DNA from 4 places in the Desulfotomaculum sp. genome. Region 3 is predicted to be linked to each of the others. Evidence: riboswitches for the same ligand, from Rfam matches in the RefSeq annotation. Region 3 holds a riboswitch; each other region holds the start of a gene.

Region 1 (7,779 bases), on a different contig from region 3:
ATGTTACAGTACGCTGGCAAGCAGTCAAAGGGTAGTTGACAAAATTGCTTTTCAGGAAGGACGGAATATATGCAAAAGTCTGACGTAAGTATGACACAAATTTCTGGCAGGGAAGGCTTTGGCAGTACATTAGGTGTGATTGCTGCAACCTTAGGCTCTGCGGTGGGCCTGGGGAACATTTGGAAATTTCCTTATATCACCGGTGAAAACGGTGGTGCCGCATTTATTCTTATTTACCTCGGTTGTGTTTGTTTTATTGGTTTACCCGTTATGATTTCGGAATTTATTATTGGCCGCAGGGCCAACACCGCCTGTGTGGGAGCTTTTAAAAAACTAGCCCCGGCGACACCTTGGTTCTTTACGGGATTATCCGGAGTGATCTGTGCTTTCTTTATTATGTTTTATTACACTTCGGTGGCTGGGTGGGTTTTTGCCTATATTTTTAAAGCCTTGACCGGAAAAATTGTAACCAGTGATCCGAAAATAGCCGAACAGGTTTTTTCCAGTTTAGTTACCAGTGTATGGTCCCCCTTAATCTGGCAATGGATTGTGCTCTTTGTGACGGGGGCTATTATTTTAGCCGGCGTTAAAAACGGCATCGAGCGAATGGCTAAGACCTTGCTACCCATACTTTTTCTTTTGTTAGTTATCTGTGTCATACGGGCCCTAACACTTCCCGGTGCCGCAGCAGGTGTGTCTTTTTTGTTTAGCCCGGATTTTTCTAAAATTACCGGCGCCACCATTCTGGCAGCCATGGGCTTAGCTTTCTTTAAACTTTCTGTTGGTATAGGTGTTATGACCACCTATGGCAGCTATATCGGCAGAGAGGAAAATCTGATTGGCACTGGGGTTAAGGTTGTTATCGCGGATACGATGGTTTCTGTATTGGCTGGTTTGGCCATCTTCCCAGCGGTGTTTGCCTTTGGTTTTAACCCAGATATGGGTCCGTCCTTACTTTTTATAACGATACCGATGGTTTTTAACGCCATGCCCTTCGGGCAAGTATTTTTAACCATCTTCTTTATTTTAGCTGCTATCGCTGCCATGGGCGCGATGATTTCCCTTTTTAACTCTCCTGTGGCTTATCTCACAGAGGACAGAGGCTGGTCCAGAACCAAAGCAACCATATTTACAGGGCTGGTTATGGCTGCCGTAGGCAGCACGGCGACCCTGTCCAACAGTTTGTTGGCTGATGTTCAGCTATTTAACCTGAATCTATTTAATTTTTACAGTTATTTAACAGATAATCTAATGATGCCCTTAACCGGTTTGTTTTTTGCCATATTTGCGGGATGGAAGCTTAGTCGTTGGGAGATTTTTGATGAAGTTTCGAATGGCGGTAGTTTAAATAATAGATCAAGGATAAGTTTTTACTTTGCTGCTATCCGCTTCGTGGCACCCATAGCGATCATCATTATTATTCTAAATGGGTTAGGCTTTATTAAATTATAGAATTGTTAGAAAAACTTCACCTTCCCAGGGTGGGGTTTTTTATGCGCTGGAAAAAGAAACTAAGAAAACCCGCGGTGACTCTTTGGGTTCGTTGCAGCAGGATGCCAGCTACCCTTTCAACCGAGGCAAGGCCTTTTTGCTGGATTAGTTCAGGCAGGTAATGGGATGAGATCCGGGCATTTTCCTTTACCCAACCGCAGGCGTGGGGTGCAACATGGTAAATACCTTCTAATCTTACGACAAAATCATGATAGTTGTCTCTGGACCAATCCTCAAAAAATTTATGACCGCTTAGTACCAGACCGCAGGCGTGATGGGGTACACACAAGTCCTGTAAAATGTGGCAGGCGGCACCCAAATAAAAAATAGATTTTTCCCGGTGTCCTGATTGCCAATATTTGATGGAACGCTCAAAATAATAGCTGCATTCCGTTGGTGCATCAGGGCCGTGCCAGAGGCCAGTGGCTTTAGCATGGTTATAATAATGACTAATGTTTTTAAAGCCCTGGTCACTCCAGTGGGACCCTCGGTTCAGTGCTTCCAAATAGGACTGAAGGATGCGACCTTCACCTTGAAGGCCATCTTTTTTTAATATCTCAAGGGCCTGTTGATTGCAAAAGTCATGGGTATTACGCGGTCGGTCAGTTTTTATAATAACCTGAAAGGGCAAGGTTAAGGATAACATAACCTTGGCACAGTTCCAGGTGGCGTGGGTTAATGTCATAGACTGTCACCTAATAAATGAAATAGACGTTCCAAAACATTATTCCCTCCAAATAGGAAAAATATGAAATAGGTGGTTAAGTCGGAAAGAAAGGAGGGACCAAAGGCCAAAATTGGCTTAGTCTGACAAAAAAGTTTATTTTTTTGGAAGGAAATTGGTACCTTTTGGCGAATTTGTTAATAAAATAAGAAGAACGCCGAATTTCATTGAAAACGGGGGAACCATTTTTATGGGGTTAACTACCATTGGTAGCGGGCAAACTTTCTGTCCGAACCCGTCAGCTAACTCCGTAGGTGTAGAAAGTGGGGAAAACATCATTGTCGTTGCTTAAAAAGATGGCAGTGCTGGCTAGCTCTGTGTGTATGGCCATAGTGGTGTGGGTTGGTTTTGCCGATGCAGCTCAGGTGACTGTACAAAGTGGTGATACATTGTGGTCCATTGCCAATCGTTGCGGAACCTCGGTGGAGAACGTTAAACAACTGAATAACCTCGAAAGTGATAGTTTGCAAATTGGCCAGGTGCTAGATGTGCCTGATCAATCAGCCAACCAGGCCGTTAGACCCCGTACCGAAGATCCCGAAACTTCCAGGGGTGTAGTAGACCGTGCCGTAGCCGTTTTAGATTATGCTAAGCAATATGTTGGTGTTAAATACCGTTCCGGTGGAGAAAGTCCTGCGGGTTTTGATTGTTCAGGCTATGTACGTTATGTTTTTAAAAACTTTGGTTTTGATTTGGTTCATACCGCCGCCGGTCAATATCATGCAGGTGTTGCCATTAAAAAAGCCGAGTTGCGACCAGGGGATCTAGTATTCTTTAATACCGGTGGTGCTGGTATTAACCATTCTGGTATTTATATGGGGAACAGTCAATTTATTCACTCCTCTTCCTCCCGTGGTATACGTATTGATTCTCTTTCTGATAGCTACTGGTCTCCTAAATATCGTGGGGCCAATCGAATTTTAAAGTAATAAGTTAAAGCCCTGGAGTAAGCTCCGGGGCTTTTATATTTAGCCATTAGCATAGTAGCCGTTAGCAGTTAGCTGCCTTGAAAAATGGCTTAGTCATTCGACGGTGCCAGGCACTTGCCCGCTGTTAGGTTATCTTAGTTTGAAGGGTTTTGCTGCGGCCAAGAGCCAGGCACCTGGTTGTAAAATACTTTGGGAAGGGTCTTTAGCTCATGGCCCATAGACAGTAGAAGACACCCAGCAGGGTGCCTTCTTTTAGCTTAGTAGGTAAATTCTATGGCGTCCGATTCCTCAATCTCGAAACCTTCCACGATATCTTCTGCAAACCATACGGTATAATCTTCATCATCTTCCAAACGGTCATCATCGTCTAGGGTAAGTGTTAACTTACTACCGCTAATGCTGGCAGCATCAATATCAAGTTCCTTATTCCCGGCCATTACATGGATGCCGGAACCATTGGCAGAGAAGTCGTCACCTTTTTGGATGGTCTGGTTAAATTCAATAACGATGGTGGTAGCATTGGTTGCTTTTACCTTATTAACAGCCAGTTCGGCAGCCTCGGTGGTAAAGCACCATTCTCCCTTTTTAAGGCCGGTGAAGACATGATCCTTAGTATCAGTTTCTACAAGAATACCATCGTTAATCGTAATGCAATACTTGGTGTTACTGTCCAGTTTTTTGTTGTTAGCCAATTTAATCTGCAGTTTGTCATTGTTTTTGGTGAAGACAACGGCGTACTCAATATTAGCAGCGACCCATTTCCCGCCACTGTACTTATACATGTTCACTGCATCAACTAAATCCTCTAAATCATTACCCTTTGTATAGCCCATCGCTTCTTCAAACCGAACGGTAAATTCCTTGGTGTCAACATCAATCTTAGCATTGTGGCTAGGGGTTAGTTTTTGAATGTAGTCTTCTGTTTGTTTTTCTTTATCGGTGTTATCCTCTAAATCAGCGACGTCAATGAAACGGCTGATCATCACCGCAAATTCACCCCTGGAAATGGGCTTAAAGGGATTTAAATAGCCATCCGGCGTACCTTTCATAATACCTTTATTATACATGGAGGCAACATATATTAATTCATCCTTCTTTAGTTGGTTAGCATCCTTAGCAAAGGAAAGCATCTCCTTTAAAGAGATATTTTCATCTCCGGCGGCACGACTTAACCACATGGCTACCTCAATACGAGTGGCTGGCTTATTGCCAAGCCATTTGGTTAGTTCCCAATCAGCAAGAATTCCTGCATCATAGGCTTGCAGTGGAGCCACACCCATCCAACTGGGGAAAATATTTTGAATCAATTCGGCTTTGTCGCTGTCGGTCCCTTGATGGTCTACCACTCTCATAATAATGGCAATGGCTTCGTTTTTTGATACGGATTGTTGGGGTTTAAAACTTTTATCCTCATAACCTTTCATTATACCCGTTAACTGTAGTTTTTCAATTTCATACTTGGCCCAATGGTTTTTAATATCTTTAAAGTTGCTAGTATAGGTATATTGCACCATTTTCTTTTGTAAGCCTGGTGCCACCTTCTTATCTTTTTTATCGTTGTCAGCCCAGGCAGCCCCTGCTAATAATGTTGAACACATACAAACTGTAAGGATAGTAGCTGTAATTTTAGCAATTTTTTTCAAAATCATTCTCCTTTCAAAGATCTTTAACAGTACACCTACTATTGGGGCGCCTCCAATAACGGGTGTTATCTTTGTTTTGTATTACGTGGTAAAAAATTAATATCAAGGGGTACCCAGTTTGGATTATTCGCAGGTCATTGATTCTAACTTTGCCATTGCCCTTAGAGGGCTAACAGCTAATGGCGAACAGCACTTTAAGCGTGACAAATATACCTCCCCGCCGTCATAGTTTGTAAGAGTAGGATCTATTTTTTCTGGTAATTTTGTTGCCTATATGTTAAACTTTGACTGATTTGCAAATCTATCTGTTAGGAGGCAAGCATATGAAAAGAATTGCGTTTTTTTTAATGATTATCCTTTCCTTAATCTTTGCTGGTTGTGTTGATAATACAAAGGAACAGCAACCTCAAAAACAAACCGGGACCCAATCCCAAGACCCGGCAAAGGGAAAGGTAAAGATTACGTTGTATTTTGCTAATGAAAATGCCGATGCCTTAGTACCAGTGGAACGGGAAATTGATAAGCCCAATGACATGGTGATTGCTCTGGTTAATGAGCTTAATAAGCCAGAAAAATATGCAGCAGTTTTACCCCAGGGAACAGAGTTAATCGACTATAAAGCCGAAGGTGATACCCTGATTCTTAACTTTAACCAGGCCTTTGTCAATTTACAGGGGTCCACCGGGGAGCTTATTACTGTAAATTCACTGGTTAATACACTAACGGAGCTACCCCAATACAAAAGTGTGAAGCTTTTGGTTGAGCAAAAGCCCCTGGAAACTGGGCATGCCATTTATGACCAACCGTTACCAAGAAATGAAAGTGTGATCCAGAAATAAGGCCGTCCCATTGGAAATTTTTGAATTTGCAGCCCCATCAAAAAGGAGTGCGGCTAAACTACTTGAAAGTAGTTGAGCCACACTCCTTTTTTGCATTGAAGAGCTAGTTATTTGTATTGGATTGTTCATACTCGAAGTGTAGTTTAATATCCTGTGTAAATTTACGACGACTCAGCTCTTTTAAGATATGATTTAAAAAGAATACCCCTAAGGATATAACCACACCAAAGAAATAGTTTTCCATGACCATCCCACCTTTGAAATTGATAACATAGAAACAAAAGGAAAGGAATAATTCTTTTTTGCTTCTATATTGTAAATAGAGGGGGTGTTTTTATGTTGTCTCCCAGTTTAGAAGATTACTTGGAAGAGATTTACCGTCTTAGTCAAAGTGGTCAATCCATACGGGTTACAGATATTGCTGCCTGCCTTACAGTCAGTTTGCCATCTGTCACCAGAGCCTTACAGAAACTAAATGAAAGCCAATACATTCATTATCGTCCCTATAAGGATATTGTCTTAACGAATAAAGGCAAGGAATTAGGACACTTTTTAGTAGAGAGAAATAGGATTATACGGGAGTTTTTACGTTTAATTGGTTCCCAGTGTGATGTGGCAGCTGAGGCGGAGGCAATGGAACACTATCTTTCTCTACCAACTGTAACGGCAATCATAAACTTTGTTAAATTCACGGAACAACATCCATCTTGGTTAGATGATTTTAGAAAATATAGCAAAGGGTAGTAATCCAACCGATTAAACCAGTCCCAAGAGTCTGGCAGATTGGGCAACGATAAAACATACTGCGCAGGCAATCGAGAGTGGAAGGATAGCCGCCAAGATGGTCCATTTAATGCTAGCTGATTCACGCCAGATGGTCCAAAGGGTCGTACTGCAGGGGAAATGCAATAGTGAAAACAACATCATACAAACCGCAGTGAGCCAGGTCCAACCGTGTTCAACCACAAATAATTGTTGCAATGCCTGGATACTGTTCAGTTCAAGCATGGTACCTGATGCCAGGTAACTCATGATTAAAATAGGCAATACAATTTCATTAGCCGGCAGGCCAAGAATGAAGGCTGTTAGGATAAAGCCGTCTAAACCGATAAGCTGACCAAAGGAATTAAAAAAGTTAGCAATATGGATCAGAATACTATGGTTACCCAGATCGATATTGGCCAACAGCCAAATAACAGCACCGGCCGGTGCCGCCATGCAAATGGCACGGCCCAGTACAAAAATTGTTCGATCAAAAATGGAACGGACAATAATTTTTGCCACCTGTGGTTTACGGTAGGGTGGAAGTTCCAAGGTAAAGGAAGAAGGTATTCCTTTTAATAGTGTTTTAGACAATAGCCAAGAAACAAACAAGGTCATGAGAATACCCAGCATTACCACCCCAACCACAATGAAGGTGGCACCAAAGGTAGTGCCTAGCCCCAAGACCAATAAACTGGCCAGGGCGATCAGGGTAGGAAAGCGTCCGTTACATGGCACAAAATTGTTCGTTAACATGGCAATCAATCGTTCGCGGGGAGATTCAATGATCCTGCAAGCAACAATACCAGCGGCGTTACAGCCGAAGCCCATACTCATGGTTAGGGCTTGCTTGCCGTGGGTACCAGCCTTTTTAAAAAAACGGTCAAGGTTAAAGGCTACCCTGGGTAGATAGCCCATATCTTCAAGCAGGGTAAAGCAGGGAAAGAAGATGGCCATTGGTGGCAGCATGACAGAGACAACCCAGGCCAAACTCCGGTAGACACCCTCAACAAAAAGGCCGTTAACCCATTCTGGTGCTTTCAGATAATGGCAAAAATCTGTTAACCGATCCTGAACCCAAAAAAGTCCTGTGGCCAATAACTCCGAGGGGTAATTTGCTCCGGTTATCGTAAGCCAGAAAATTGCACTTAATAATAGGAGCATGGAGGGGAAGCCCCAGACCCTAGAGGTTAAAATATCATCCAAAGTTCTATCCCAATCAATTCGGGGTTTTTCCTGTTGCCTGACAACGAGGTTGGTAATTTCCTCGGCTGCGTTATAAATACCAGCCACAATGGTATCATTAATGTTAATAGCCCCCTGGGGATTCAAATGCCTGGTCTGAGATAAAATATCATCTAATTTGCTGGAGCAATGCTGGTTCATGCCCA
Region 2 (7,779 bases), on a different contig from region 3:
GTTAATGTTCGATGGGTCTTCCATTGAAGGATTTGTCCGTATTGAAGAATCAGATATGTATCTTCGTCCGGACCCCAGTTCCTTTGTTGTTTTCCCTTGGAAACCAAGAGATGGTGCAGTGGCACGTTTAATTTGTGATATCTACAATCCTGACGGTACACCCTTTATCGGTGATCCACGCTATGCCTTGCGGCGGGCCATTGCCGAGGCAGAGGCCATGGGCTATTCCATGAACGTAGGTCCAGAGGCAGAATTCTTCCTTTTTCACGTCGATAGTGAGGGGCGTCCCACAACCAAAACGCATGATCGGGCTGGTTATTTTGATATGACACCCATTGACTTGGGAGAGGATGCCCGCCGTGATATGGTTCTTACCCTGGAACAAATGGGATTTGAGATTGAAGCATCTCATCACGAGGTTGCGCCTGGCCAGCATGAGATTGATTTTAAATATTCCGATGCTTTGGATGTAGCAGATAAAATTGTAACCTTTAAGTTGGCTGTACGAACGGTGGCCCAACGTCACGGACTTCATGCCACCTTTATGCCGAAGCCAGTTTTTGGCATGGCCGGCTCAGGTATGCACTTGAACCAATCCCTGATCTTCAAGGATGGTGAGAATGCTTTCTATGATCCAGCAATGCCGAATGGTATGAGTGAAATTAGCATGAGTTATATCGCCGGGTTGATGAGTCACATCGATGCCATCACAGCTATTATTAACCCCACCATTAACTCTTACAAGCGTTTGGTTTCCGGTTACGAGGCTCCGGTTTATGTGGCCTGGTCTGCTCAAAACCGCAGTCCATTAATCCGTATTCCAGCTAAGCGGGGGATGTCTACCCGTATTGAATTACGCAGTCCGGACCCATCCTGTAACCCCTATTTGGCTTTGGCTGTCTGCCTGAGGGCTGGTTTGGATGGTATTAAAAAAGGGATGGTACCGCCGCTACCCTGTGATCGAAATATTTATGAAATGACTTCGCCTGAGCGGCAGGAATTGGGTATTACCCATTTGCCGAATAGTCTTTATGAAGCAGTCCAGGCCTTATCAGCAGATGAAGTTGTTAAAGATGCACTGGGTTCCCATATCTATGAACGTTATCTGGAAGCGAAAACCATCGAATGGGATCGTTATAGAATGCAAGTAAGTCCTTGGGAATTGGAAGAATACTTGACTAAATTCTAAGCCCCGTAAAAACAACCCCTGCAACAGCTAGCTATGGCTACCTGTTGCAGGGGTTAATTGTTTTGTATCCCAAATGTGGTAGTGTTCATTTCTAGCCTTTTGCAACAGGGCCATATATTTTCTTTCACAGGCGGTGGTCTGGAGAATAGCCGCCTCGAGCATATCCCGATCAGCCCATTCCATTTGATTCTGGGCAATTAGCCAGGCTTTTTTTGCCAGCTCAATTTGCACTTCTAAGGAGTTTTCGTCTAACTTTTGGGGAAAGATCGTTTTTTTAAGCTTACCCCAGGAAAAATCCCTTATTAGGCAAAGAAAGATTTCCTTGTCTACTTTCATAAAAGTACCTCCTTGTCCACTTTGTTAATGTGTATTAGTAAGGAGGAAGAAGTAGTACAAGAAGTAAAATAGATTTAAAATCAAATGAATTGTTTTACAATTGCAACTTAGACCGAAAGGCTTGCTTCTAAAAATTGTGATTGTTATAATTTTCTCAAGAGAACATAGGAGGTGTTAGTATGGCAAAAGTAATAGCCAAAATGAAAATTATCAATGGCAAAATGCAACTAACCCGTATCGGTGAGGGTGAAAAGAAAATTAAGATGGGTTGCTGCTACAAATTGTATGCGGCCTTTAGAAAAGTAAATGGTGCATAGCTAAGGGTGTAAAGTTGGAAAACGTTTTCCAACTTTTTTATTTTATGACACGGGTTATTGCCATCAGACAAAAAGTAGCATACGGATACCTAAACGCATAGCATATTTCAACGAGACAAATGAGAATGAGAACCCGTTATTATGGGGGAGGGCTATGGGTGGAGCTATTATTTATCCCGAGATTATAGGTACTTTGGCAGATAGCATTTTTTTAGTGGTACCTGCCATTAAAAAAGAAATGGCACAGTATGCCGAGCGCAGAGCAATGGGGGAAGAGGTAGAGTATCACCTCGAATGGAATTTGATCATTAACAAGACCCTGGAAATATGCCTAATAACAATGGATATCGTTTGGGATGATGAAAACATGACAGTGATCGGCTTTACTTCTAAATCCTGGGAGCAGTTGGCGCAATTTATGCTTTATCGAAACCTAATATTGCTTCCGGATCGAGGCTTAATTGGGGATGATAAACAATTAATAAGTCCCCTGGCTGCCCAAGAAGGCTTTTTATTAAAAGGGCTGGATAAAGGGCTGAAAAATTTGGCCAATAAAGCAGCCAATATACCCCCAGACCTTAATGTGCGGGGAATGATGTCTTATTTAAGTAATATGCTAAACTTTAATCGAAAGGTTATTGAATATGGACATTATCTTAGCTAATGGGGGTGGTGAAAATTGTTTCCTATCCGGGTAGTTAGCTATAATATCCGTCATGCCCAGGGAATAAATGGAGCAGTTGATATTCACCAAATTGCTAAGTCCCTGGCATATACTGGAGGTAAGTTGATTGGCTTACAAGAAGTAGATAAACATATGCCGCGCAGCCATTTTGTTCATCAAGCCAAAACACTTGGGCAGCTGCTATACAAAAATTGGGTTTACGGGCCCAACCTGAACTGGGGAGTTGCCCAGTTCGGTAATGCAATTCTATCTCATTGGCCGGTGCTTCTGTACAGGCAGTATATGCTTCCCAGTAAGGGAGAAAAAAGGGGTTTACTCGAGGCAATCATTCTATTAAAACATAGAAAGATTAGCTTTTTTTGTACCCACTTAGGGTTAAAGCGTGAGGAGAGAATGGATCAAGTAAGGGATATATTGGGGATTATTGGTAGATGTTCTTATCCCTGTATTCTAGTGGGGGATTTTAATAATGGTCCTACATCGGAGGAGTACCGATTACTTACCACGATTCTTAAAGATGCAACCGATATGGGTGAACCCCATAAAACTTACCCTGCGCAACAGCCACAAGAGCAAATCGATTATATTTTTGTATCTTCTGAATGGAATACCCTATCTGCAACTACCTATCACACACTGGCTTCCGATCATTTGCCCATAGAAGCAACCTTACGATTGATGGAGAATGCAGAAATCGATAAGGATATTCAGTTTTTATAGAAATAAGAAGCACTGGCATTCATGCCAGTGCTTATGTTATTTATTTTGCCTTTGCATAAACCATTTTGCCATAATTAGCGGCTACAGGCAGGGAGAGAAGAAATGAGTTGGTGGAACCTTTATCAAAGAAATATAGTGCCCCGTTGGTAGGATCATTACCATCTAATGCTGCCTGGGCAGCTTTAATTGCATTGGCTGTGGCAGGTTTATTGATCCAACCGTTTCTGACAGGAGAAAACTGGTTTTGGGCATAGATTACGTCGCGAATATTATTGGGGAAAATGGAACTTTGTACCCGGTTAATAACAACCGCTGCTACACTAATCTGGGCTTCCATCGGTTCTCCTCCTGCTTCAGCAGTGACCAGACGTGCCAGCAAATCGAAATCTTCATCATCATAGGGAATAACCGGTCTTTGGGCACTGCGGCTTACGGTAGCAGCCACTGGAGCGGCGGTATTCCTCACACTTGCCCCTGGAATTATAAGTTGTTTGCCAGGATGAATGGTAGAACTAGTGAGCCCATTGACCTGCATGATAGTATTTAACCCAACACCAAACTTCTGGGCGATGGCATAGAGACTATCACCAGACTTCACCGTATAGCTTATCTCCGTAGGTTTAGCCTCTGGTATTGTAAGAACATGCCCAGGGTCAAGAACATCACTGGTAAGACCATTGGCGGTCTTGATCTGAGTAATACTAACACCAACTTTTTGACTAATTAAATAAAGTGAGTCACCAGGTACCACTGTATATTGAGCGGCTAAAGCTGTTGATGGCATGAGGATAGCAAAAAGACACAAGGATACGATGACCCGTTTAAGGCGGTGCAAAAAACGCATATGTACTTTTACCCTCCTTGGGGCCTCCGAGGTTAGTTGACGGGTTCGGGTTGAGGGCACCCTACCGCATTTTAAACACCTCCATAAAATTGCGGATTCACCCCATAAATTTTGATCCCCCGTACTCCGGTAAACGGAGATTCGGCCTAGTTATTTTAGTTACAAACCATTGTACATGTTTTCCAGATTTACGTCTATCCACAATATTTGGAAAATACATGAGACATAGGTATTTAATAACTGGAAATACTAAATGAACCATCCGGCGTCAGTCATCCGCCATCGGCTTTATGAGCCGTGTTTTGGTGTATATTTTGCCTCCGTTGTATGAGCTGGGGTGATGATGGTTAATTTGAAAATTAATCGAGGGGTGAACAATGGTGAAATTAAGAAAGGGAGCCAAGATAGCTATTATAGGAGCGGGGTTTGTTGGGTCGACTGCAGCCTTTGCGATTATGTCCAGTGGTTTGGCCAGTGACCTTGTTTTGGTTGATGTTAGTCACGCAAAGGCAGAAGGGGAGGCGATGGATCTAGGGGATGCCGCAGCCTTTATTAAACCCATTAATGTATATGCAGGCTCCTTTGAGGATTGTAAGGATTCTAATATTATTGTCTTTACAGCCGGAGCCAATCAAAAACCCGGTGAGACACGGTTAGATTTGGTCAACAAGAACGTTAGTATTTTAAAAGATAGTTTACCGCAGTTGTTAAAATATTGTCCGAATGCCATTTATTTAATTGTTGCTAATCCAGTGGATGTTTTAACCTATGCCGCCTTAAAGATATCGAACCTACCTGCAAACCAAGTATTTGGTTCAGGAACAATTTTGGATACCTCAAGATTTAGAGCAGAAGTGGCTGATTATTGTAATGTGGACCCTCGTAATGTTCATGCTTATATAATTGGTGAGCATGGTGACTCTGAAGTACCTATCTGGAGTACAGCAGATGTGGCAGGGATCCCCCTAGAGCAATTTTCTAAATTACGAGGTTTGGAGCCCATCTGTAGAAATGAAATTGCCAATCGGGTGCGCACGGCAGCCTATGAGATTATTCAGCGTAAGGAGGCAACCTATTATGCCATAGCTGTTTCTATAAAAAGAATTTGTGAAGCCGTCTTAAGGGATGAAGATTCTATCTTGACCGTGTCCGGTATGATCAATGATTTCTACGGAATACAAGATTGCTGTTTCAGTTTGCCTACAATTGTCAATGGCTCTGGACGAGACAAGGTACTCCCTATAAGTATGACGGAGGAAGAAGAAACTGCCCTAAGAAATTCAGCACATATACTAAAAGAGGCCATTAAACAGGCAGGTTTTTGATTTTCCGCATACTGGTTGCTAGATGAGACATTATTGAGCCATGAACCATGGGCATTAGCTCATGGCTCATGGTCAATCGTATTTTCAAACTTGGCAATTAACTCAGGGTCTTGAACTGTTCAAGAGGCTGTGATATCATTTAAAAGTTGTTGCTAATCAACATTTATCCACTTGCAAAAAAACAAATTATTGTTATAATAAAAAAGCACAATTATTTTGCGCCTGTAGCTCAGGGGATAGAGCGCCGGCCTCCGGAGCCGGAAGCGCAGGTTCGATTCCTGCCAGGCGCACCATATCTGACACATCAAGAAACTCGCAAAGCCTTAGAATACAAGGTCTTGCGGGTTTTCTATGTTTTACGGGTAAGGTGAAGGCATTCAGACGAAGACAAAGAATTTCTTAGACAGCTAAATACCTTAATTCTAGTTGTTTCTGCTGATTTTTTAGGGGGCAAATATGTTTGAACCCATGATTGCTCAGGAATTATTATTATTAGTTTTACTCTTATTTATAAAAAATTTATAATTTGATTAAGATAAGTTTATTTTTGTCCTTTAGAATAACCTCATCCAGAAAAAAGGAGGGGTTCAGATGAACAAAATTAAACTTATGTATAGTATCGCGAAAACCATGAAAGAAAAGGATCATTTCAATGGTTCTCTCCAGGTCGAATGCATAAAGGATCAGGCAAAGTTATTCCAAATGACGAACGAGTTTTCCAAAAACCTGTCCAGTGGTATGATTAAAGCCAGGATTAAGACGGAAATGGACTACGCAGGAAAAAGTTTCAAGCATGAGAGCAGCAATGAATTTAGCCATGGGCAGAATCCTCACCGACATGAAGGCTTTTTTAAAGACAGGCACGCTCGTTTTCACCATGGGTGCTGCGGGCACTTTGGGTTGAAAGATTTTTTTTCTAAACTGACATTGGCCTTGGATCTGCTGGAAAGAATTAAGGTTGAAGAACAACCGGATAATACCACTAGGATGACGTTAGAATTGGATGAACTGCCTAAAGAGTTACAAGCACTAAAACATTCATTTAGGAAAGAACACCGTCAAGGGCAAGAGTACCACAGGCACCACCATGAGCACTGCTTGATGAAAGAATTACACGCACTGGAAAATCCCAACCTGGTCCTACTTGCCACAATTAACAAAAAGAATGAGCTGGAATGTATTGATTTAAAGCTAAGCGGCAAACAGGCAGGCGGTTTAGAAGAAAATCACACGCTTAACATCCATGCCAAGCTGATCTTTAGCAATAAATAACCGATGAACCATCTGATTAGCCAATTCCTGCAGCATCCTAGGAAAAGAATTCTAAAAACCAAGCACATCACGATAAACATAAAAAAGTGCCAGGCATGTTATCAATGTGTTGCAGTGTGTCCCAATGATGTGCTTGCTAAAATGAATTTCCTTTGTCATCGGCATGTCCGCCTGGATAAACCGCAAAACTGTACCGGGTGCCTGGCTTGTAAAAAAGCATGCACCCACCAAGCCATAACGTAGCTTAAATAAAAGAATTAGACATAGGAACCATGCTAAAACTCCCGTGTCTAATTCAATTTTCTTGTTTTTTGGTATTTTAAAAATGTAGCAGGTGAATTATGAACAGGTATAAAAGATTTAACCATCATGAATATCATAGGCTCAGGCATGAATATGGTCGCTTTTATAAACGCTACCGCAATCACGGCCACTGGCACAGGGATTTTGACCGGTCACACCGGGCTCTAAAACTCCTGCGCCCAATTTTTTTACTCCTGATCATCCTATTGATTTACCTGATGTTTAGATTCCCTGTTAGCAAAGTCCTCACATTTTTATTTGGCTTATTTATCCTCAGTCAAATTGTTCATTTAATTTGGATAACACATTTGGAAAAGAGAATTTTCATTCCCATTTCCCGACTGCATAATGGTGTTAAAGAAATTGCTAAAGGAAACTATCATGTTAAGATCGATCATACAACCTTTAATGAAATCGGTTTCTTAATTGATTCTTTTAATGATATGGCTGCAAAATTGCAAAGGAATGAAACCCTTAAACAGGAGTATGAAGAAAACTGGAAGACATTAATTGCCAATATCTCCCATGATTTAAAAACTCCGATCACAGCCATTGGTGGCTATATTGATGCCATTCATGACGGCGTGGTTACTTCTCCGGAGAAACTGGATCAGTACCTGCATGTTATTAAAAAGAATACGTTATATATCAACCGTCTCATCGATGATTTGTTTTTGTTTTCTAAACTGGATATGCACCAACTGGAATTTCAGATGGAAAGCATTGGAATCAAAGCCTTTATGGATGACCTGATGGCGGAATTCCGCTTTGAATTTGAAGAAAGGGGC
Region 3 (7,779 bases):
ATGGTAAAGATTACGCAGTCCTTAAGGGATTGGATATACGACTGTTTGCTAGTTCGTTAGTAGATGACTTAATTAAAGTAGATGTAAAAGACATTTCCAAATATTGGACCCAGACCTTAAGGAAAAACGAAGAAGTTATGGGACGGGTTATGAAAAGGCGCATGGATGAACGAAAAGATCGACTTAAAAGATGTGCCGATGGAATATGTATGACCCGCACTGCTCAACCAGAAAAAGGAGACGACAGTGACATTGAGGGTTTTGATGTGCCCGGTACAGTACTCCACCTGGACGGAGATAAGGATTATTTAGACTTATGTATGACCACCTATCGTAACCTTTCTATACCAGCCTTCGGGTATGCTATTGATGAAGAGGAGCAACCCAAAAGGGTGCTGGCTCTTCTTGAAAAACATTACCCAGATATTTTAGTACTTACCGGGCATGACGGCATTAAAAAGGGTGCCAAGGATTTAAGCAATGTAAATAATTACCACAACTCAAAATACTTTGTCGAAGCAGTTAAAATTGCCCGTACCTTTGAAAAAAGTCGGGATGATTTAGTGATATTTGCCGGTGCCTGCCAGTCTTGCTATGAGGTAGTATTAAGTGCCGGTGCCAATTTTGCAAGTTCCCCCAAAAGGGTATTAATTCATGCCTATGATCCTGTGTTTGTGGTTGAAAAAATAGCCTATACTTCCATTCAAGATCCCATTGCCTTAAGGGAAATTATTAAAAGTACCATTACCGGTTTTGAAGGTATTGGTGGGGTGGAAACCAGAGGAAAACATCGCTTAGGCATACCCAGAACGGAATATTAAAACCATAGTACCCCTTCCTAAAGTCCAGCATATGATGATCTAGGACATTTTAGGAGGGATTTCCTTTATGTTAAATTTTTTGAAAACTGTGGAGAAAGCCAAATGGCGTTTGCTTGGAATTAAAAATGTTGTAGGCGTAGGTGTCGGCTATAAACATGTGGGCATGCAAAGAACCGAGCAAAAGGCAATTATCATCTTTGTCTCCAAAAAGGAACGTTCTGAAAGCTTAAGCAGGGAGGAACAGGTACCCTTTAGGATTAATGGTTTAGAAACAGATGTTGTGGAAGTTGGTGAAATTCGTTTTTTGTCTGATGATAGAAAAAAACATGTCAGACCCGCCCAACCCGGATTTAGTTTGGGACACTATCGGGTAACGGCTGGCACCTTTGGGGCAATGGTACGCGATCGTACCACGGGAGAGCCACTTATTCTTTCAAATAACCATATTTTAGCCAATGCCACCGATGGGAAAGACGGTCGGTCTGCCCCAGGAGACCTTATATTGCAGCCAGGTGAGTATGATGGCGGCACCAAGGACGACCGCATTGCAATACTATTAAGGTATATTCCTATCCAAAAGGGAGAGGCCCCTGCTACCTGCCCCATAGCCAACGGGGCAGCAAGGATTGCCAACATGCTGGTTCATACGATTAGACCCAATTATGATTTGAAATTCTTTAAAAGGGAAGGGGCAGTAAACCATGTGGATTGTGCTGTTGCCCGGCCCCTCAAGCCCGAGCTGATTACCGATGAGATACTTGGTATTGGTAAAGTGCAGGGGATTGTAGAGGCAAAACCCGGCATGAGGGTCGTTAAAAGTGGTAGAACAACGGGCATTACCTCCGGAGTAGTTACTGCCATAGGCACCACCATGCAAGTAAAAATGGATGACAATAGTAATGCGTATTTCTCCAATCAGGTAATTTGTGATATGAAATCCCAGGGTGGAGATAGTGGTTCCTTAGTCCTTACAGAGGGCAATAGGGCAGTTGGCTTACTGTTTGCCGGATCCGATAGGGTGACCGTTTTCAATCATATTCAAGTGGTCTTGGATAAACTAAACGTAGAGTTCTAGGAAAGAAAGCCCCGTGACGATAAGAGCGGGGCTTTTGTTCCGTGTAAAAATATGGTATACGCACGGGAGAGTGTGTTATTTTACATAAAATTGTTTGTGCACCTGTTTTAACCAACTAAATAAATTATTAACAGCTATTACGGGTTTTGTCAATTTAGGTTAATTTATGTATATTTAGGACAGGCAAAGCGCCAGTTACAGATGCCGAATCCCTTTAGTGGGTACGGAGGAACCGTTTATGGGGTGAATCCTTTTAAAGGTAGGGATTTCCTTGCCCGAACCCGTCAGCTAACTCCGGAGGCAAAAAGGAAAGGAGAAAAGAAATGCAGTATCGTTTGAAGAAAGTTCCTATGTTCCTGGCTACCTTGTTCCTATTAACCATGATGATGTCCGTTATGACGGCGCAGTCAGCTATGGCGGCTACCGATGATAGCCAAGAGATGGTTAGACTGGTTAATGAAGCCCGCGCCAAAGGTGGTCTGGCAACGCTGATGGCGGATCAAGAGCTGTCCGGGCAAGCTGCCAAGAATTTGGCATATTATCAAAGAACCGGTCAAATTCCCAGTTCCGCAATGCTGTTAACGATTGCCAAAAACGGTGGTTATAGCACCCTTGGACAAACCACTGTACGCGGCAATGATGTGGCATCGATGGTCCAAAAGCAACTTCAATACTATGGCAGCAGTTCGATCCTAAATAGTAAATACAATCGAATTGGTTTGGCCTTTGCGGATACCAGCTCTGGTAAGCTTTGTATTCAACTATTAGCATATAAACCCATTACAGAGCCTATTCAGCAACCGGAACAGCCAGCACCGGCACCAAAACCGGAGCCAAAACCAGAGCCAAAACCAGAGCCGCAACCGGCACCACAACCTGAACCAAAGCCGGCTCCCCAACCAGAGCCAACACCTGTGCCCCAGGAGCCTACTACCTTTATGAATGAAGCTCAAACGAAGGTAGTGGATTTGGTTAATGCTGAAAGAGCAAAAAATGGTCTAAAGCCTGTGGTTGCCAAAGAGGATTTAACCAAAGTTGCACAGGTAAAGGCGCAGGATATGTATCAGAGCAGATATTTCTCTCACACATCTCCCAATTATGGCTCCCCCTTTGATATGATGCGTAAATTTGGTATCAGCTACAAAGCAGCAGGGGAAAATATTGCCATGGGTCAAAAAACTCCTGAGCAGGTCGTGAAGGATTGGATGAACAGCCCCGGTCACCGGGCGAACATCTTAAATGCCAATTACAATGAAATTGGTGTAGGCGTATATCAAAGTTATACTGGCTCTGGCTACATCTGGGTTCAGCAATTTGCTCGGCGCTAAGGGTCATAAAATAGCCAATTAATTGGACAACTTAAATAACTTGTACAACAGACAATTCCATAAAATGTAAACGGGGGGAAAAATTTCCCCCCGTTTTTTTGCTTTTTCTTAAGGATTGACCACAATTTCAGCACATTTCTACAGCCAATCCAATATATATATTAAGGAGATATCTTGAAAGGAGGCTAAGATTGATGGTTATGAGGAAAAGTCCCAAGCCAAAATTCCGGCAGATAAATAACCAACCGGCTAATCAGATCGTCGGGACAGAACAAATTAGGGTAAAACAGCTTGTTGGCGAAAACACAGAACAAACCATAATTCGAGACAGCTTTACGCTACCCTCAGGTACACCCGATATGGAAGAGATTCTTTCCATTGACACAATCGTTAAGTTAAGGAAAGTTGAAGTAATCCCTAATAAGGTGATTGTAGAGGGAACCTTGCGGGTGCAAGTGATGTATTCGGCTTTCAAAAAAGATCAGTCTGTGCATAGCTTTACCGAAGAATTTGATTTTACAGATTTTGTTGAAGTAGAGGGTGCCCGGCCAGGCATGGATGTTGAAATCGACTTTGAGGTCGAGGATATTAACATAAAACTGGCCCGGGATTGCGACTACGATGTTGCTGCTGTACTTCAAATAACCGTTAGGGTAACTGAAGATCGGGAGGTCAACGCCTTAACAGAATGTCCCCAGGGTTATAACTGTGAAACAGAAAGAATGAACCTGCAGCAAGTGGTGGGAAGCAATACCAAGCAGATCCTAATTGATGATGAGTTTGAACTGCCCGATGAAAGGGATCTCATTATTAGTGATGTTATCCGCTGCATGTGTGATGTGGAGATAACCAATACCAGAATTATTCGGAACAAGATCCTCTTTGATGGCGAAGTGGATATGGAATGTCTATATCGAGCAGATAGAAAGAAAGATCACGGCAAACATGATCACGGCAAACATGAACATGGACATAAGCACGGGCATGGTTTTGAACAAGATAAAAAGTATTATAAGGACCATGTTCACTCCTTTGAAAGGACCTTTAAATTCAGTAACTTTATTGAGGTTGAAGGTGCTGAACAGGGTATGGAAGTCTACATGGATGCCATGGTGGAATCTTGTAAGATGGACCTTGCCGATATAAACGGCTGTAAGTTCTCTCCCATGATTGTAATAAAAGTAAGAGCACGTGTGGTGGAAGACAGAGAAGTAGATGTAATTACTGCGATTGAAGGTGCAGATGTAGAAACCGCCAGACTGGATATGGAAAGCTTGGTTGCGGAGGAATGCAAGCAGGTTATCGTTCGGGACTCCAAGGAACCTCCCTATGGTAAGCCTGATATTGACAAAGTAAGGGAAATTTCCGTCGGGGATGTCACCATTAAGGACATCGATATTATTCATGATAAGGTATTAATTAAGGGCACCGTAGAGTTTGAAGTTCTTTATACAGCAATGAAAGCGGATAAATCCTTGCATATGCTGCATCGAAAAGTCACCTTTAAGACCTTTATTGATGTACCTGGGGCACGTCCTGGTAACAGAGCAGACGTAAATGTCGAAGTTGAATGGGCCAATGCAAAACTGGATGAAGACTGTGAAATCCTTGTTGAAGCAGTACTAAAAGTGTGTGTCAAAATTACAGAAACAGTGGAACAAGATGTGGTGATAGGTTTTACTCCCAGGCCGACTGTGGCACCCACAACCGAACCGCCAACCACACCCTGTGTTCCCGGCACAGTCTTTAACTATACAATTGCCAGAGGAGATACCTTAGCTAAATTGGCCCAGCGTTATGGAACTACTGTGCAGGCCATTCAAGCAGCGAACCCACAACTGACAAATCCCAATGTCCTTACTGTGGGCGAGGTTATTAGGATTCCTTGCGAAGCCAAGGGTTAAATATAAAATTTTATTAAATATAAGGAGGTAGTAAAATGCCTAACGGTTTTACCGGTTGCGTCTTAGTTAAACTGCCAATTGTTATAGCGGATGTCACAGATTCTATAACAGTAGATAATACTCTTTGCCTTGATGAATTGGCTAAAAAGATTGACCATATTGATGTGGTGGTAAGGGATTTAGAGGCAGATCCAGTTTACGGTGGGATCATTCAGCCCCGTGACATGGAGAACTTCCGTCAAAACGTAATTCCCCCCAGCAAATTTCCTGGCTATATGAATAATTTCTGCCACAGCCCCAAGGCCACGGTGCATGCCTTTGAAAAGGAGTGCGGCCCGAGGGAATTAAGGAGTATCACGGTTCACGGTACGATTCACAAGCAAGTTTACTATGTCAATCGGGAGGACGATGTTCGTCATGTTGGTGAGGATGTACCCTTTACCAAGACGGTAAAACTTAACCCACCGCTGCCGATTATGAATCCCAGCAATATTGACATTGATTTTAAGGATGTAAATGTTGACGTTGCCTTTAATATGCCACGTCCGACCAGGGTTAATCAAACAGCCACGGTTAGCTTTATTCTGAAAATTACCGAAGATCAACAAATCTTCATCCAAACCTGTCTGCCTGATCAGGATTTAGTAGGTCAGCAAGTACTGGCAAACACCGGCTTTGAAGCTTTCTCTGGTTGTATCCTAGATGTATGGCAAACTTCCAACGTAGCACCAGGTGAACCAGGCAGAAATGGTAACGGTTCATTCTCTGTTGGTTTAGGAGGTCCTGCCACATCTGACTGTATCAATCCAACGGCTGAAACAGCTTCCTTAGTACAGAGTATTCCCAATGAAGTGATTCGTCCCGGCTTACGGTATGAATTCTGCTTCTACATCCAAGATGTTGTACCCAATGGCATCATCGAAAACTATAGGGTCGATGCTAAAATTGCCTTCTACAATGAAGCAGGTCAAGAAATCAATTCTTCCCAGGTTACTACCTTCCAGGAGACTGAAATTAATGGAACCTGGACCAGGAAATGTGTTACCTCCAATGCTGCGCCGGAAGGTGCTGTGTCCGGTAACGTATCCATCGTATTTACCAGGGAACCAGGAGACACCGGATCCTTTGTCAGAATCGACGATGCTACTTTAACCATTCGTGGTGCTTAGATACTACATTGCAGAAGCCGCCCAACCCTTGGGCGGCTTACCTGTTTATACCAGGGTGTGATTGTCGCTTAGGAAGTCACTTCTTTATTTTTGGCTCATATATTATAATGGTAGTTTTTGTTTGGCTCGGCATGGATAGGAATGCCATTGATTTTTTACAAAGGGGGGGGAAAGTTGAATAATGAAATGGGTGATGTGGCAAATAGTACTGCATTTAAGACGGCCACAGAAACACTTTGCCATGGGTTAGAAGATTCGATGTTTAAACTGCTTAATTTTCAAGCCCAGCAAGGGGCAAATGAGAACAGTACCATGATTATGTTGGCCTTGATGAACCTACTGGGTATTGTTAACTGCATGAATAAGATTTTGCCCGAAGGACAAAGGGTGAAGGGTACCGGGGAGTTGGCAAATCAAATTGCCGGCGCCTTGGGCGGTATGCCGGCAAATTCTCAGGGGGAAGCTGCACCCCCGGGGGGAATTGACCCAGGTATGATTGCGGCCCTAGCGGGTATGTTAGGGGGCCCTGGCAGAACAGATGAGGGTGGCGAGGCTAACGGTAGACCGGGGCTAGACCCGGCTATGTTGGCAACCCTGGCGGGCATGTTAGGTGGCTTTGGCGGGGGTGGCAATAACCCAGCCGCCCTAATGGGAATGTTGGCCAATATGTTAGGACCCAAAAAACCCTTGGAAAAAAAACCGGAGCAGGGAGTCAAAGTCAAACCAGAAAAGGCTGAGGATAAACCAAATCAAACAAAGGAGGGTCAGAGGAAAGAGACTGGCCCGAACCCAAGGGGCATGTTAAAGTGGGATTCCCGCTTTGGTTCCCCATCGTCTTCATTCTAGGGAGGTGGTTTTAGTTGTTTGGAAACTTAGGTGGTATGCTTTCCCAAGTTCAAAATATGCAGGACGGTTTAAAGCAAATACAAGTTGAAGCAATGGTAGGGGAAGGCGATGTTACTGTTGTCATGAATGGCAGTCAACAGTTAATTAGTGTTAAAATTTCGCCTGAAATCATGAAAGAAAATGTCACTAAGTTAGAGGACCTGGTAGTAGAAGGAATTAAATTAGCTCAACAGGACAGCAGAAATAAGGTTCAGGAAGAAGTGGCTAAAATGACCGGTCTTAATATAGGAAACTTTATCAATATGTTTAAAGGGTAGCGGAGGTGAGTATGTGTTTGGTAATATGACCAAGGTTTTTGGCCAACTGCAAAATTTACAACAACTGCTTAAAGATATGACAGTGGAAGGAACGGCTGGGGATGGTTTAGTAAAGGTAATAATTAATGGCCAACAAAGTATTCTTGCTGTACGGTTTGACCCAGATCGCATTTCATCTGTAGAACCGGAGGTTCTCGGACAAATGCTAACGGAGGCCTATAACCAAGCACAAAACGAAAGTAAAGAAAAGGCCAAGGAAGAGGTTACCAAAGCCACAGGATTAAATCTGTCTAGTTTACCTGGACTATTTTAAGCAGAC
Region 4 (7,779 bases), on a different contig from region 3:
CAATTGTTACCTTTTTAAGTTCTTTGTTATCCACCATAGCCTTGCGAAACATCCAATTGGATCGAAAATCGGTTGTGGGAAAAGAATAGCCAATAACAACAATTTCCGATGCAAACCCCAGTGCCCTGCGGGCTTGGTGCCATAACTCCGGAATAAAAGGGATCGATTGGTAGTTTTTCATTAAGGTGGGTGGAATAATAACTCTACTAAGTTTGTTGCAGCAATGTTGGGAGGTGCACTGAATCATATTGGCTATACCATTTATTACCACACTGTGTCCTCCCCCATCACTATGTTCATAGGCATAGAGCTGACCACACTGGGGACAGTACAACCAATTTAAAGAACCATGAAGTTTAAGTAATTTTACCTTGGCACAATTAGCCGGCCCCGAGTCATTCTGATGCTTAAAGTGAAGGGGCATTATTGATCCACTTAAATATCGGCAAGAAATACCGTAACCATCTTGGATGCACCACATTTTCCTTTGTAAGTTTGCCCTAAGTAAAGCGTAATCCATTAGTAATTCATAGTTAAAAGATATGATCGTATCTCCGGGATTTAAGGAGGCCGCTATTTTGCTATGGTAGGGACAAAGATCCCCGTATAAAATTTTATCAAAGGTCAGTGCCATTAGCAGCAGATACTCCTCATAGGCCTTTAAAAGTCTTTCCCGTCCTGGTTGGTCCTCTTCCATTTCAATATTTAATAAAGTTAATACTTCTTCCATATCCAGGTTGGAATTACTTACCTCATTCCTAGAAACACCCCATAATCTCTCAATAAACTGAAATATATGATTATAGGTCATATCTTCATCTTCATAGTACCTCTCTCTGATTTGATGAATATTAATAACCCGCATGGCCTTTTGAAAGAAATTTTTAGCCACCGGGCTTGTTTCACCAAGATATGAGCCTTTGTATGCTGCTCCTGCACCGGCCCCCAACACATATACTCTGGTCACCGGATTCCTCCTATCTACTATCGGCTAACCCTAGTATGGCGCATTGGCAAAAAAAAATAACCCGGTAGCGGGCTATTAATTAAACAAAATCCTGAATACTTGTCCCATAAAATATAAGCCCGAAAAACAAATTACCGCCAGGCCAAATCTCTTGACAAAAATTGAGTCATCCCCCTCTAACCACTGACGGGTACCTTCATATAGATCGGCTTCCGTTTCTTCACATACCAGTTGATGCGTTATAGAAAAATCCATCACCATCTCCGCACTTTTCATCATGACTCCCCCCGAACATTTGTTTTTATTATTTTATTACCAAACCTATGTTCGTGTCAAGGGTAAAAAATAAACCTGTCATACTATTATGACAGGTCTAAAAACTTAGTGTTTACCAGTAACATTATAGGAAATAACCCTCTTTTCCCAGGTTCGCATGACTACCTGCTCATCCTTATTCTCTAGAATATACTGTGGCAATATGGGTGTTTTCCCATAGCCATTGGGTGCATTAATAATATAAGTGGGGACAGCAAGTCCAGATGTATAGCCTCTCAGTTGTTCCATAATAGCAATACCATCATCAACACCAGTGATAAAATGCCTGGTTCCCTTTACTGCTTTAGCATGAAAAATATAGTAGGGCCGAACACGGATGGTCAATAGACTCTGGTTTAATCTCTTCATGACATCTGGTTGATTATTAATGTCTTTTAATAAAACAGCCTGATTACCAAGGACTACGCCTGCCTTAACCAACATATCGCAGGCCTTTTTTGCCTCAGGTGTAACTTCCAAGGGACTATTAAACTGTGTATTGATATAAAGCGGTGGGTGGCTTTCTAAAATACTGCAAAGTTCCGGTGTAATTCTTTGGGGCATTGTGACAGGTGTTCTGGTACCGATTCGTTTTATTTCCACATGGGAAATATTATCTAATTCCGTGAGCAGCCAATCGATTTGTTTATCTGATAATAACAAGGCATCGCCGCCTGTTATTAAGACATCCCTTATTTCAGTGTTCTCTCTGATATACTGCAGTGCTCCTTGCAGCACCTGTTTTGATTTGTGAACATCAATTTCGCCAATATTTCTACGCCTTTGGCAATGTCGACAATACATCGCACATTGGTTCGTAACATTAATAATAAGACGATCCGGGTATCTTCTGGTCACCCCCGGCACAGGTGAAGTATATTCTTCTCCCATAGGGTCTTCAACACCATAGCGATCCAAAATTTCTTCTACACAGGGGACAGCCTGCAGCCATACAGGGCCGCCATGCCCACTGGCCATTGCCAGGGCCATATAATAGGGAGAAACAGCCCAACGGTATTGACGCCCAACCTTTTCGATTGCTTCTTTTTCGTCCGTTGTAAGATCCACCAGTTGACTTAGAACCTTAACATCTTTAATACGCTTGGCCATTTGCCAACGCCAATCCTGCCATTGTTTCTCATCCGCCTGAAAAAAATTCAGAATATTCTTTTTAGCAAGGTTATGCTGCTCCTGAATTTCAAAACCATTACGTATGTTAACCTTGTTCTCCAGGTAACCACTAATGTTTGATTTTAACTCCTTGGCCCTTTTAAGGGCTATTTTTCTTTTAGTTTGTTCCGACCGAAAATCTTCTGAAATTAAATGTACAGACATAAAAAAACCCCTTTCTTTATAGCTTACGAAGTTAGCTGAAGGGTTCGGGTCGAAAGGTTAAAACCCTACTGAATATAATCAGATTCACCCCAAAAATCGGGTCCTCCGCTCCTGTATGAACAGGATTCAGCTCCTACAAACATTTATCTAGTTTTTGTAAGTTGTCACAACTCATTTTACCATGTAAGTTGCCTGTATGTAAATAAAAAAGAAAGGCATTCCGAAGGGAATTACCTTTCAAATTTCCTTTTAAACCCTTATTAAACCTTCATTGTCAGAAGCATTTAGGTGTCCATACACGGTTATAATATCCCCGGCCAAAATACGACTATCTGGAGCAGGGTCAACAATATCCCCTTGCCCTTTGCGAACAATCGCCAATACTTTACTTTCATTGAGCCTGCTTTGGGCCAATGTTTTTCCGACCAGAATGGAATCGGGTAAGACCTTCCAATCTTCAATTTTATTTAAACGGCTTTCCAAATGGTAGGTGTGTTGTAATAAGTCTTCTAAAAGTCTTGAAATTTCACCATTTACACGGTCTCTTTCCTTTAATAGTTCATGTAATTTTTCATGGATACCAGTCAAAACCATCCGCTGATCAAAATCATCCAAGTATTTTTGAGCCGCTGAAACAGACTTAACCACCACACCAATACCAGGAACCACATCAACGATGCCCACCTCTTGTAAGAGGGTTAGTGCTCGTCTGATGGTTTCCGGTGAAACACTATATTTTCCTGCCAAAGTGGATCGGCCAAATATTTTTTGCCCTTCCTGATATTCTCCCCGGACAATTCGTTCGGCTATATCTGCAGCAATGGTAACATACCTTGCCAGATGTAGGTCATGATTTACCACAATAAGCTCCTCCATAATATATTATACTAGCTACATATTATAACCCCGTATCCAAAAAAGCAAAAGGCTTTTTAGAAAAACTTGGCACACTTGCCCCTGGTCAGGCAGGGAAATAGGGAAAGTCCCGGCTTAATAAAAAAAACAGGAACTGCACCGTAAAACACAGTCCCTGTGGAATTATATTTTGTTAATTAAATCTTAGAAATAAAGATCCCGTTCCCCGTCCTCAATTTGTTTTACTCTCGCTTCCGTCAAATTTCTAATCTGATCATTTTTAATTTCTGCTAAATGTTGGCGGATAGTCTCCTCACCAACTGCCCTTGTCTCCGGGGATGCATAGTCAATTAAATATTCTTTAAAGGTAAGAATTGCATTGGGTTGGCAGACGTTTTGAATCTCCCCGCTTTTTGCCAAAGCCATAAAGCGATCACCCGTACGGCCCTTGCGGTAACAGGCTGTGCAATAACTGGGAAGCCAGCCAGATTGACAAACATTGCGCAATACATCATCGGGATGGCGGTGGTCATCAACATAAAATTGCGGTGATTCTTCTTCGCCACAGCTGCCACTGGTGCAATTTTGCTTTTCTTGTTCCTTTTTATAACCACCTACCCCGGTACAGGAGCCGGCGGATATTTGAGATACACCGTAGTTCAGCAGCATATCCCTCTGCTCCGGTCGCTCGCGGGTGGATAAAATAAGTCCGGTATAGGGAACAGCCAGACGAACAATAGCAACTATCTTCGCAAACTCCTCGTCCTTAACCAAATACGGGAAGCTTTCGTAGTCGATGCCCTGAGCAGGACGCAAACGGGGTACGGATATGGTGTGAGGCCCTACGCCAAAACGTTCCTCAAGGTGTTGAGCATGCAGCATCAAGCCCATGACCTCAAATTTATAGTCGTATAGGCCAAACAAAGCACCAAAGCCTACATCATCAATGCCCCCTAACATCGCTCGATCATGGGCCGTGGTATGCCAATCGTAATCAGCCTTGGGACCACTGGGGTGCATATTTTTATAGGTTTCCCGATGGTATGTTTCTTGGAAAAGGATATAGGTTCCGATACCTGCTTCCCTTAGCAGCTGATATTCTTCGATGGTGGTAGCAGCTATGTTTACGTTGCAGCGGCGGATACTGCCGTTTTCAAATTTCAAACTGTAAATGGTTTTTAGGCATTCCAAAACATACTCAATGGAGCATTCACCAGGATGCTCTCCTGCTTCCAGGGCCAATCTCTTATGGCCCAGGGATTCTAAAATCTTTACTTCCTCTGCCACTTCCGCTTGGCTTAATTTACGCCGGTTGAATTGATGATCTCTACGATAACCACAATAAACACAGTTGTTGACACAGTGATCACTGATATACAAGGGAGCAAACATGACCAGTCTTTTACCATAGATTTTCAATTTTATTTCACCGGCAACCTTAAACATTAAATCCAGTAATTCCTGATCGTCATTTTGCAGGAGAATTGCTACTTCTGCCGGTGTCAAACCCTTTGCTTCCCTGGCCTTCTCGATAATTTCCCGCACTCTGGCCGATGCAGCTTTTTTCCCCTCTTCCAATAGGCTGTTTATGGTTCCCTCGTTGATAAAGTCCGCAGCTTCCCATTGATGCTGGTAAATATTCGCTTTGTTAATGGACATGCCTTTCCCCTACCTCTCATTCTTAAATTTTTCCTTTGGGCTATCGCCCCGTCCTGTACTAATGCTTCGTCCCACCTCTGTTAACAAGGCGGTAATCTTGCGGTGGGATTCAGCGGGATTTTCTTTACTACCGGCCTTGTCCGGATAAATTTGATATTTTTCACGGTAACTTTCCGGAGATAAGTTGGGCATAATCACATTGGCACCACAGCCGAGGGCCATTTGACGCCCCGCAGGGTGTAAAGTCCCTATTGCTGTGGTGGCCGGTAAATGGGTTTGGGGAAGCACCAGCCGGGCCACGGCAAGGGTTTTTAGGGTTAAGCTAAGATCCCCCGGTTTGCTATCCCTTAGCGGTGTCTGATGATGCGGTACAAAGGGTCCGAGGCCCGCCATTTCAACATCTAAATCCCTTAATAAAAGGATATCCTCTGCCAGTGTTGCCACTGTTTGACCAGGCAGCCCCACAATATTGCCAGAACCCACTTGATAGCCTAATTCCTTTAACCAGCCAATTTTTTTTATTCTTTCCGCCAGGGTGGTTGCTGGCCTAAGCTGCGTAAACAAATTGGGATCTGCGGTCTCATGTTTGAGCAGGTAGCGATCCGCTCCTGCTTCTTTCATCCGAGCAAAATCCTCTCTGCTGCGTTCTCCCACACAGGCTGTGATGGCAAAATTGCCGGCCTGCCTCACTTGCCGAATGATCTCTGCCAGTTCGGAACCGCTGTAATGGGGATCTTCCCCTGACTGCAAAACAATGGTACCATACCCCAGTTCTGCGGCATATTGAGCTGTTTTAATGATCTCCGCCAGGGGTATACGGTATCTTTGAATTTGTTTATTGCTTCTCCTGAGACCACAATAATAACAGTTATTACGACAATAATTGGAGAATTCGATGATTCCCCTGAGGTGCACCTCGTCACCAAAATGTTGTTTTCTTACTTGATCCGCCAACTTAAATAACTGGTTTTCTTCTTCTCCTGGCAGTGCACCTAATAAATCGATGATCTGCTGCCTGGATAATTTATCACCTGTGGCCGCTTTAGCTAGGGCCAGGCTAAAATTTTCCCCCAAGGCAGTTCCCCCTTCGTTTATGAATTTTGGTCAGCTAACATTGCTTGAATGGTTGGAAAGGGTGATAAAGCCCGATGTAAGATTCCCATGACATAGGCAATACAGACGCCATAATTGACCATGGGTACACCTGACTGCTGTACTTGCATCATCCGGGACAACATCTGCCTTCCATTGATCATACAGGCCCCGCAGTGCACCACCAGTTTGTACTCGGTCAAATCCTCGGGAAAGCTGTGGCCACTGCTCCAGTGAAATTCTAAATCTCCGCCAACAATTTTTTGTAACCAACCGGGTATTTTTTTCGTACCAATATCATCTTCCATACGATGGTGGGTGCAGGCTTCGGAAATTAACACCTTGTCACCTGGTTGCAAATTACCAATAGCCTTTGCCCCTGCCACCAATGTCTCTAAGTCCCCCTTATACCGGGCAAAGAGTATCGAAAAGGATGTTAATTGAATATCCTCCGGTGTATCTCTCGCTACTTCTTTAAAGGCCTGGGAGTCGGTAATAACTAGCTTGGGTTTTTTATTTAGGTTGCCCAGACATTCCCTTAGCTCGCTCTCTTTAACAACATAGGCCATTGCCCGGTGGTCCAGAATATCTCTGATGGTTTGCACCTGGGGTAAAATCAAACGTCCTTTAGGTGCTGCTGTATCAATGGGTGTTACTAGCACAACCGTATCCCCGGGATTTAATAGGTCACCTACAATTACCCGGTCATCCCAGTTTGCCGGAGCTGTTTTGACAATGGCTGCTTTTAACTCACTTATCCCCTGGCCAGTAAGAGCACTAACCAGCACTGGTTCCCTTGAAAATGCTGCCTTGGCCTGCTCGATATCCAGTTCAGCTACCCCTTGGATATCAATTTTGTTAAAGACCACAATGGTGGGGATTTTTTTGTTCTGGCAGTGCTGAGTAATCTTCAACTCATACTCGGTAAAGCCGTTTTGGGCATCAACAACCAATAGAGCCAGGTCTGCTTTATTAAATACATCCATCGACCTTTTAACCCTAAGTTCCCCCAGTTTGCCACTATCATCAAGGCCTGGTGTATCAATAAGAACTACCGGCCCCACCGGTAAAATCTCCATGGCCTTATAAACGGGATCGGTGGTGGTCCCGGGGGTGTTGGAGACCAGTGCGATATCTTGATTGGTTAAGGCATTAATAAGGCTTGATTTGCCGGCATTACGCCGGCCAAAAAGGGCGATATGCAACCGATTGCCCTTAGGGGTGTGATCCATTATTCAGCCTCCTCCTAATTGTCACTTCTAATTTGTTTCGCTGACCCAAGTCCCATGTTGGTTTTTAGTCTTTACGCTAATCGTTAACAGCCGATCATCAAGAAATGCCCCAAAGCGGATGCCTGATCAGTATTTGTTGCTAAGGGCTGTCTTTACTTGAACTCCCTTAATGTTGCCAAGTTTACCGGTCATGGCCCCAACTTCATCATTGGTACCTTGGATAATCAGGGATATAACGGAAAGCCCTGCTTCCTTATGGGGAATACCCATGCGGCCAATGATAATCTCGGCATAGCGACTTAAAATGCTATTGATTTCTGGTGC

The links. Region 3 has a riboswitch for cyclic di-AMP ahead of AC1U9Z_RS10665 (CAP domain-containing protein). Riboswitches for the same ligand answer to the same signal wherever they lie in the genome.
Region 1: another riboswitch for cyclic di-AMP. It lies ahead of AC1U9Z_RS04350 (C40 family peptidase); the one in region 3 lies ahead of AC1U9Z_RS10665 (CAP domain-containing protein).
Region 2: another riboswitch for cyclic di-AMP. It lies ahead of AC1U9Z_RS04275 (LysM peptidoglycan-binding domain-containing protein); the one in region 3 lies ahead of AC1U9Z_RS10665 (CAP domain-containing protein).
Region 4: another riboswitch for cyclic di-AMP. It lies ahead of eam (glutamate 2,3-aminomutase); the one in region 3 lies ahead of AC1U9Z_RS10665 (CAP domain-containing protein).

What each region holds. Positions count from the first base shown of each region.
Region 1 covers NZ_CEVWQM010000005.1:84,303-92,081, forward strand. Annotated here, with positions in the region: gene AC1U9Z_RS04340 (sodium-dependent transporter) at 70-1,452, shown strand; gene AC1U9Z_RS04345 (zinc dependent phospholipase C family protein) at 1,469-2,176, opposite strand; cyclic di-AMP (ydaO/yuaA leader) riboswitch at 2,361-2,488, shown strand; gene AC1U9Z_RS04350 (C40 family peptidase) at 2,494-3,144, shown strand; gene AC1U9Z_RS04355 (S-layer homology domain-containing protein) at 3,402-4,793, opposite strand; gene AC1U9Z_RS04360 (GerMN domain-containing protein) at 5,111-5,626, shown strand; gene AC1U9Z_RS04365 (metal-dependent transcriptional regulator) at 5,963-6,370, shown strand; gene AC1U9Z_RS04370 (nucleoside recognition domain-containing protein) at 6,383-7,774, opposite strand; gene AC1U9Z_RS04375 (FeoB small GTPase domain-containing protein) at 7,743-7,779, opposite strand, start outside.
Region 2 covers NZ_CEVWQM010000005.1:69,751-77,529, forward strand. Annotated here, with positions in the region: gene glnA (type I glutamate--ammonia ligase) at 1-1,189, shown strand, start outside; gene AC1U9Z_RS04255 (DUF2508 family protein) at 1,217-1,525, opposite strand; gene AC1U9Z_RS04260 (hypothetical protein) at 1,705-1,842, shown strand; gene AC1U9Z_RS04265 (hypothetical protein) at 1,997-2,506, shown strand; gene AC1U9Z_RS04270 (endonuclease/exonuclease/phosphatase family protein) at 2,522-3,247, shown strand; gene AC1U9Z_RS04275 (LysM peptidoglycan-binding domain-containing protein) at 3,288-4,091, opposite strand; cyclic di-AMP (ydaO/yuaA leader) riboswitch at 4,098-4,248, opposite strand; gene AC1U9Z_RS04280 (L-lactate dehydrogenase) at 4,469-5,416, shown strand; tRNA gene AC1U9Z_RS04285 (tRNA-Arg) at 5,635-5,709, shown strand; gene AC1U9Z_RS04290 (hypothetical protein) at 6,008-6,688, shown strand; gene AC1U9Z_RS04295 (4Fe-4S dicluster domain-containing protein) at 6,692-6,931, shown strand; gene AC1U9Z_RS04300 (sensor histidine kinase) at 7,030-7,779, shown strand, end outside.
Region 3 covers NZ_CEVWQM010000016.1:11,171-18,949, reverse strand. Annotated here, with positions in the region: gene yabG (sporulation peptidase YabG) at 1-821, shown strand, start outside; gene AC1U9Z_RS10670 (chymotrypsin family serine protease) at 889-1,896, shown strand; cyclic di-AMP (ydaO/yuaA leader) riboswitch at 2,089-2,214, shown strand; gene AC1U9Z_RS10665 (CAP domain-containing protein) at 2,220-3,224, shown strand; gene AC1U9Z_RS10660 (DUF3794 and LysM peptidoglycan-binding domain-containing protein) at 3,419-5,128, shown strand; gene AC1U9Z_RS10655 (DUF3794 domain-containing protein) at 5,164-6,297, shown strand; gene AC1U9Z_RS10650 (hypothetical protein) at 6,472-7,143, shown strand; gene AC1U9Z_RS10645 (YbaB/EbfC family nucleoid-associated protein) at 7,158-7,460, shown strand; gene AC1U9Z_RS10640 (YbaB/EbfC family nucleoid-associated protein) at 7,474-7,773, shown strand.
Region 4 covers NZ_CEVWQM010000003.1:134,871-142,649, forward strand. Annotated here, with positions in the region: gene AC1U9Z_RS02740 (hypothetical protein) at 1-967, opposite strand, end outside; gene AC1U9Z_RS02745 (hypothetical protein) at 1,043-1,243, opposite strand; gene eam (glutamate 2,3-aminomutase) at 1,349-2,617, opposite strand; cyclic di-AMP (ydaO/yuaA leader) riboswitch at 2,623-2,759, opposite strand; gene AC1U9Z_RS02755 (GntR family transcriptional regulator) at 2,867-3,478, opposite strand; gene hydG ([FeFe] hydrogenase H-cluster radical SAM maturase HydG) at 3,677-5,131, opposite strand; gene hydE ([FeFe] hydrogenase H-cluster radical SAM maturase HydE) at 5,141-6,205, opposite strand; gene hydF ([FeFe] hydrogenase H-cluster maturation GTPase HydF) at 6,223-7,455, opposite strand; gene AC1U9Z_RS02775 (TM1266 family iron-only hydrogenase system putative regulator) at 7,582-7,779, opposite strand, start outside.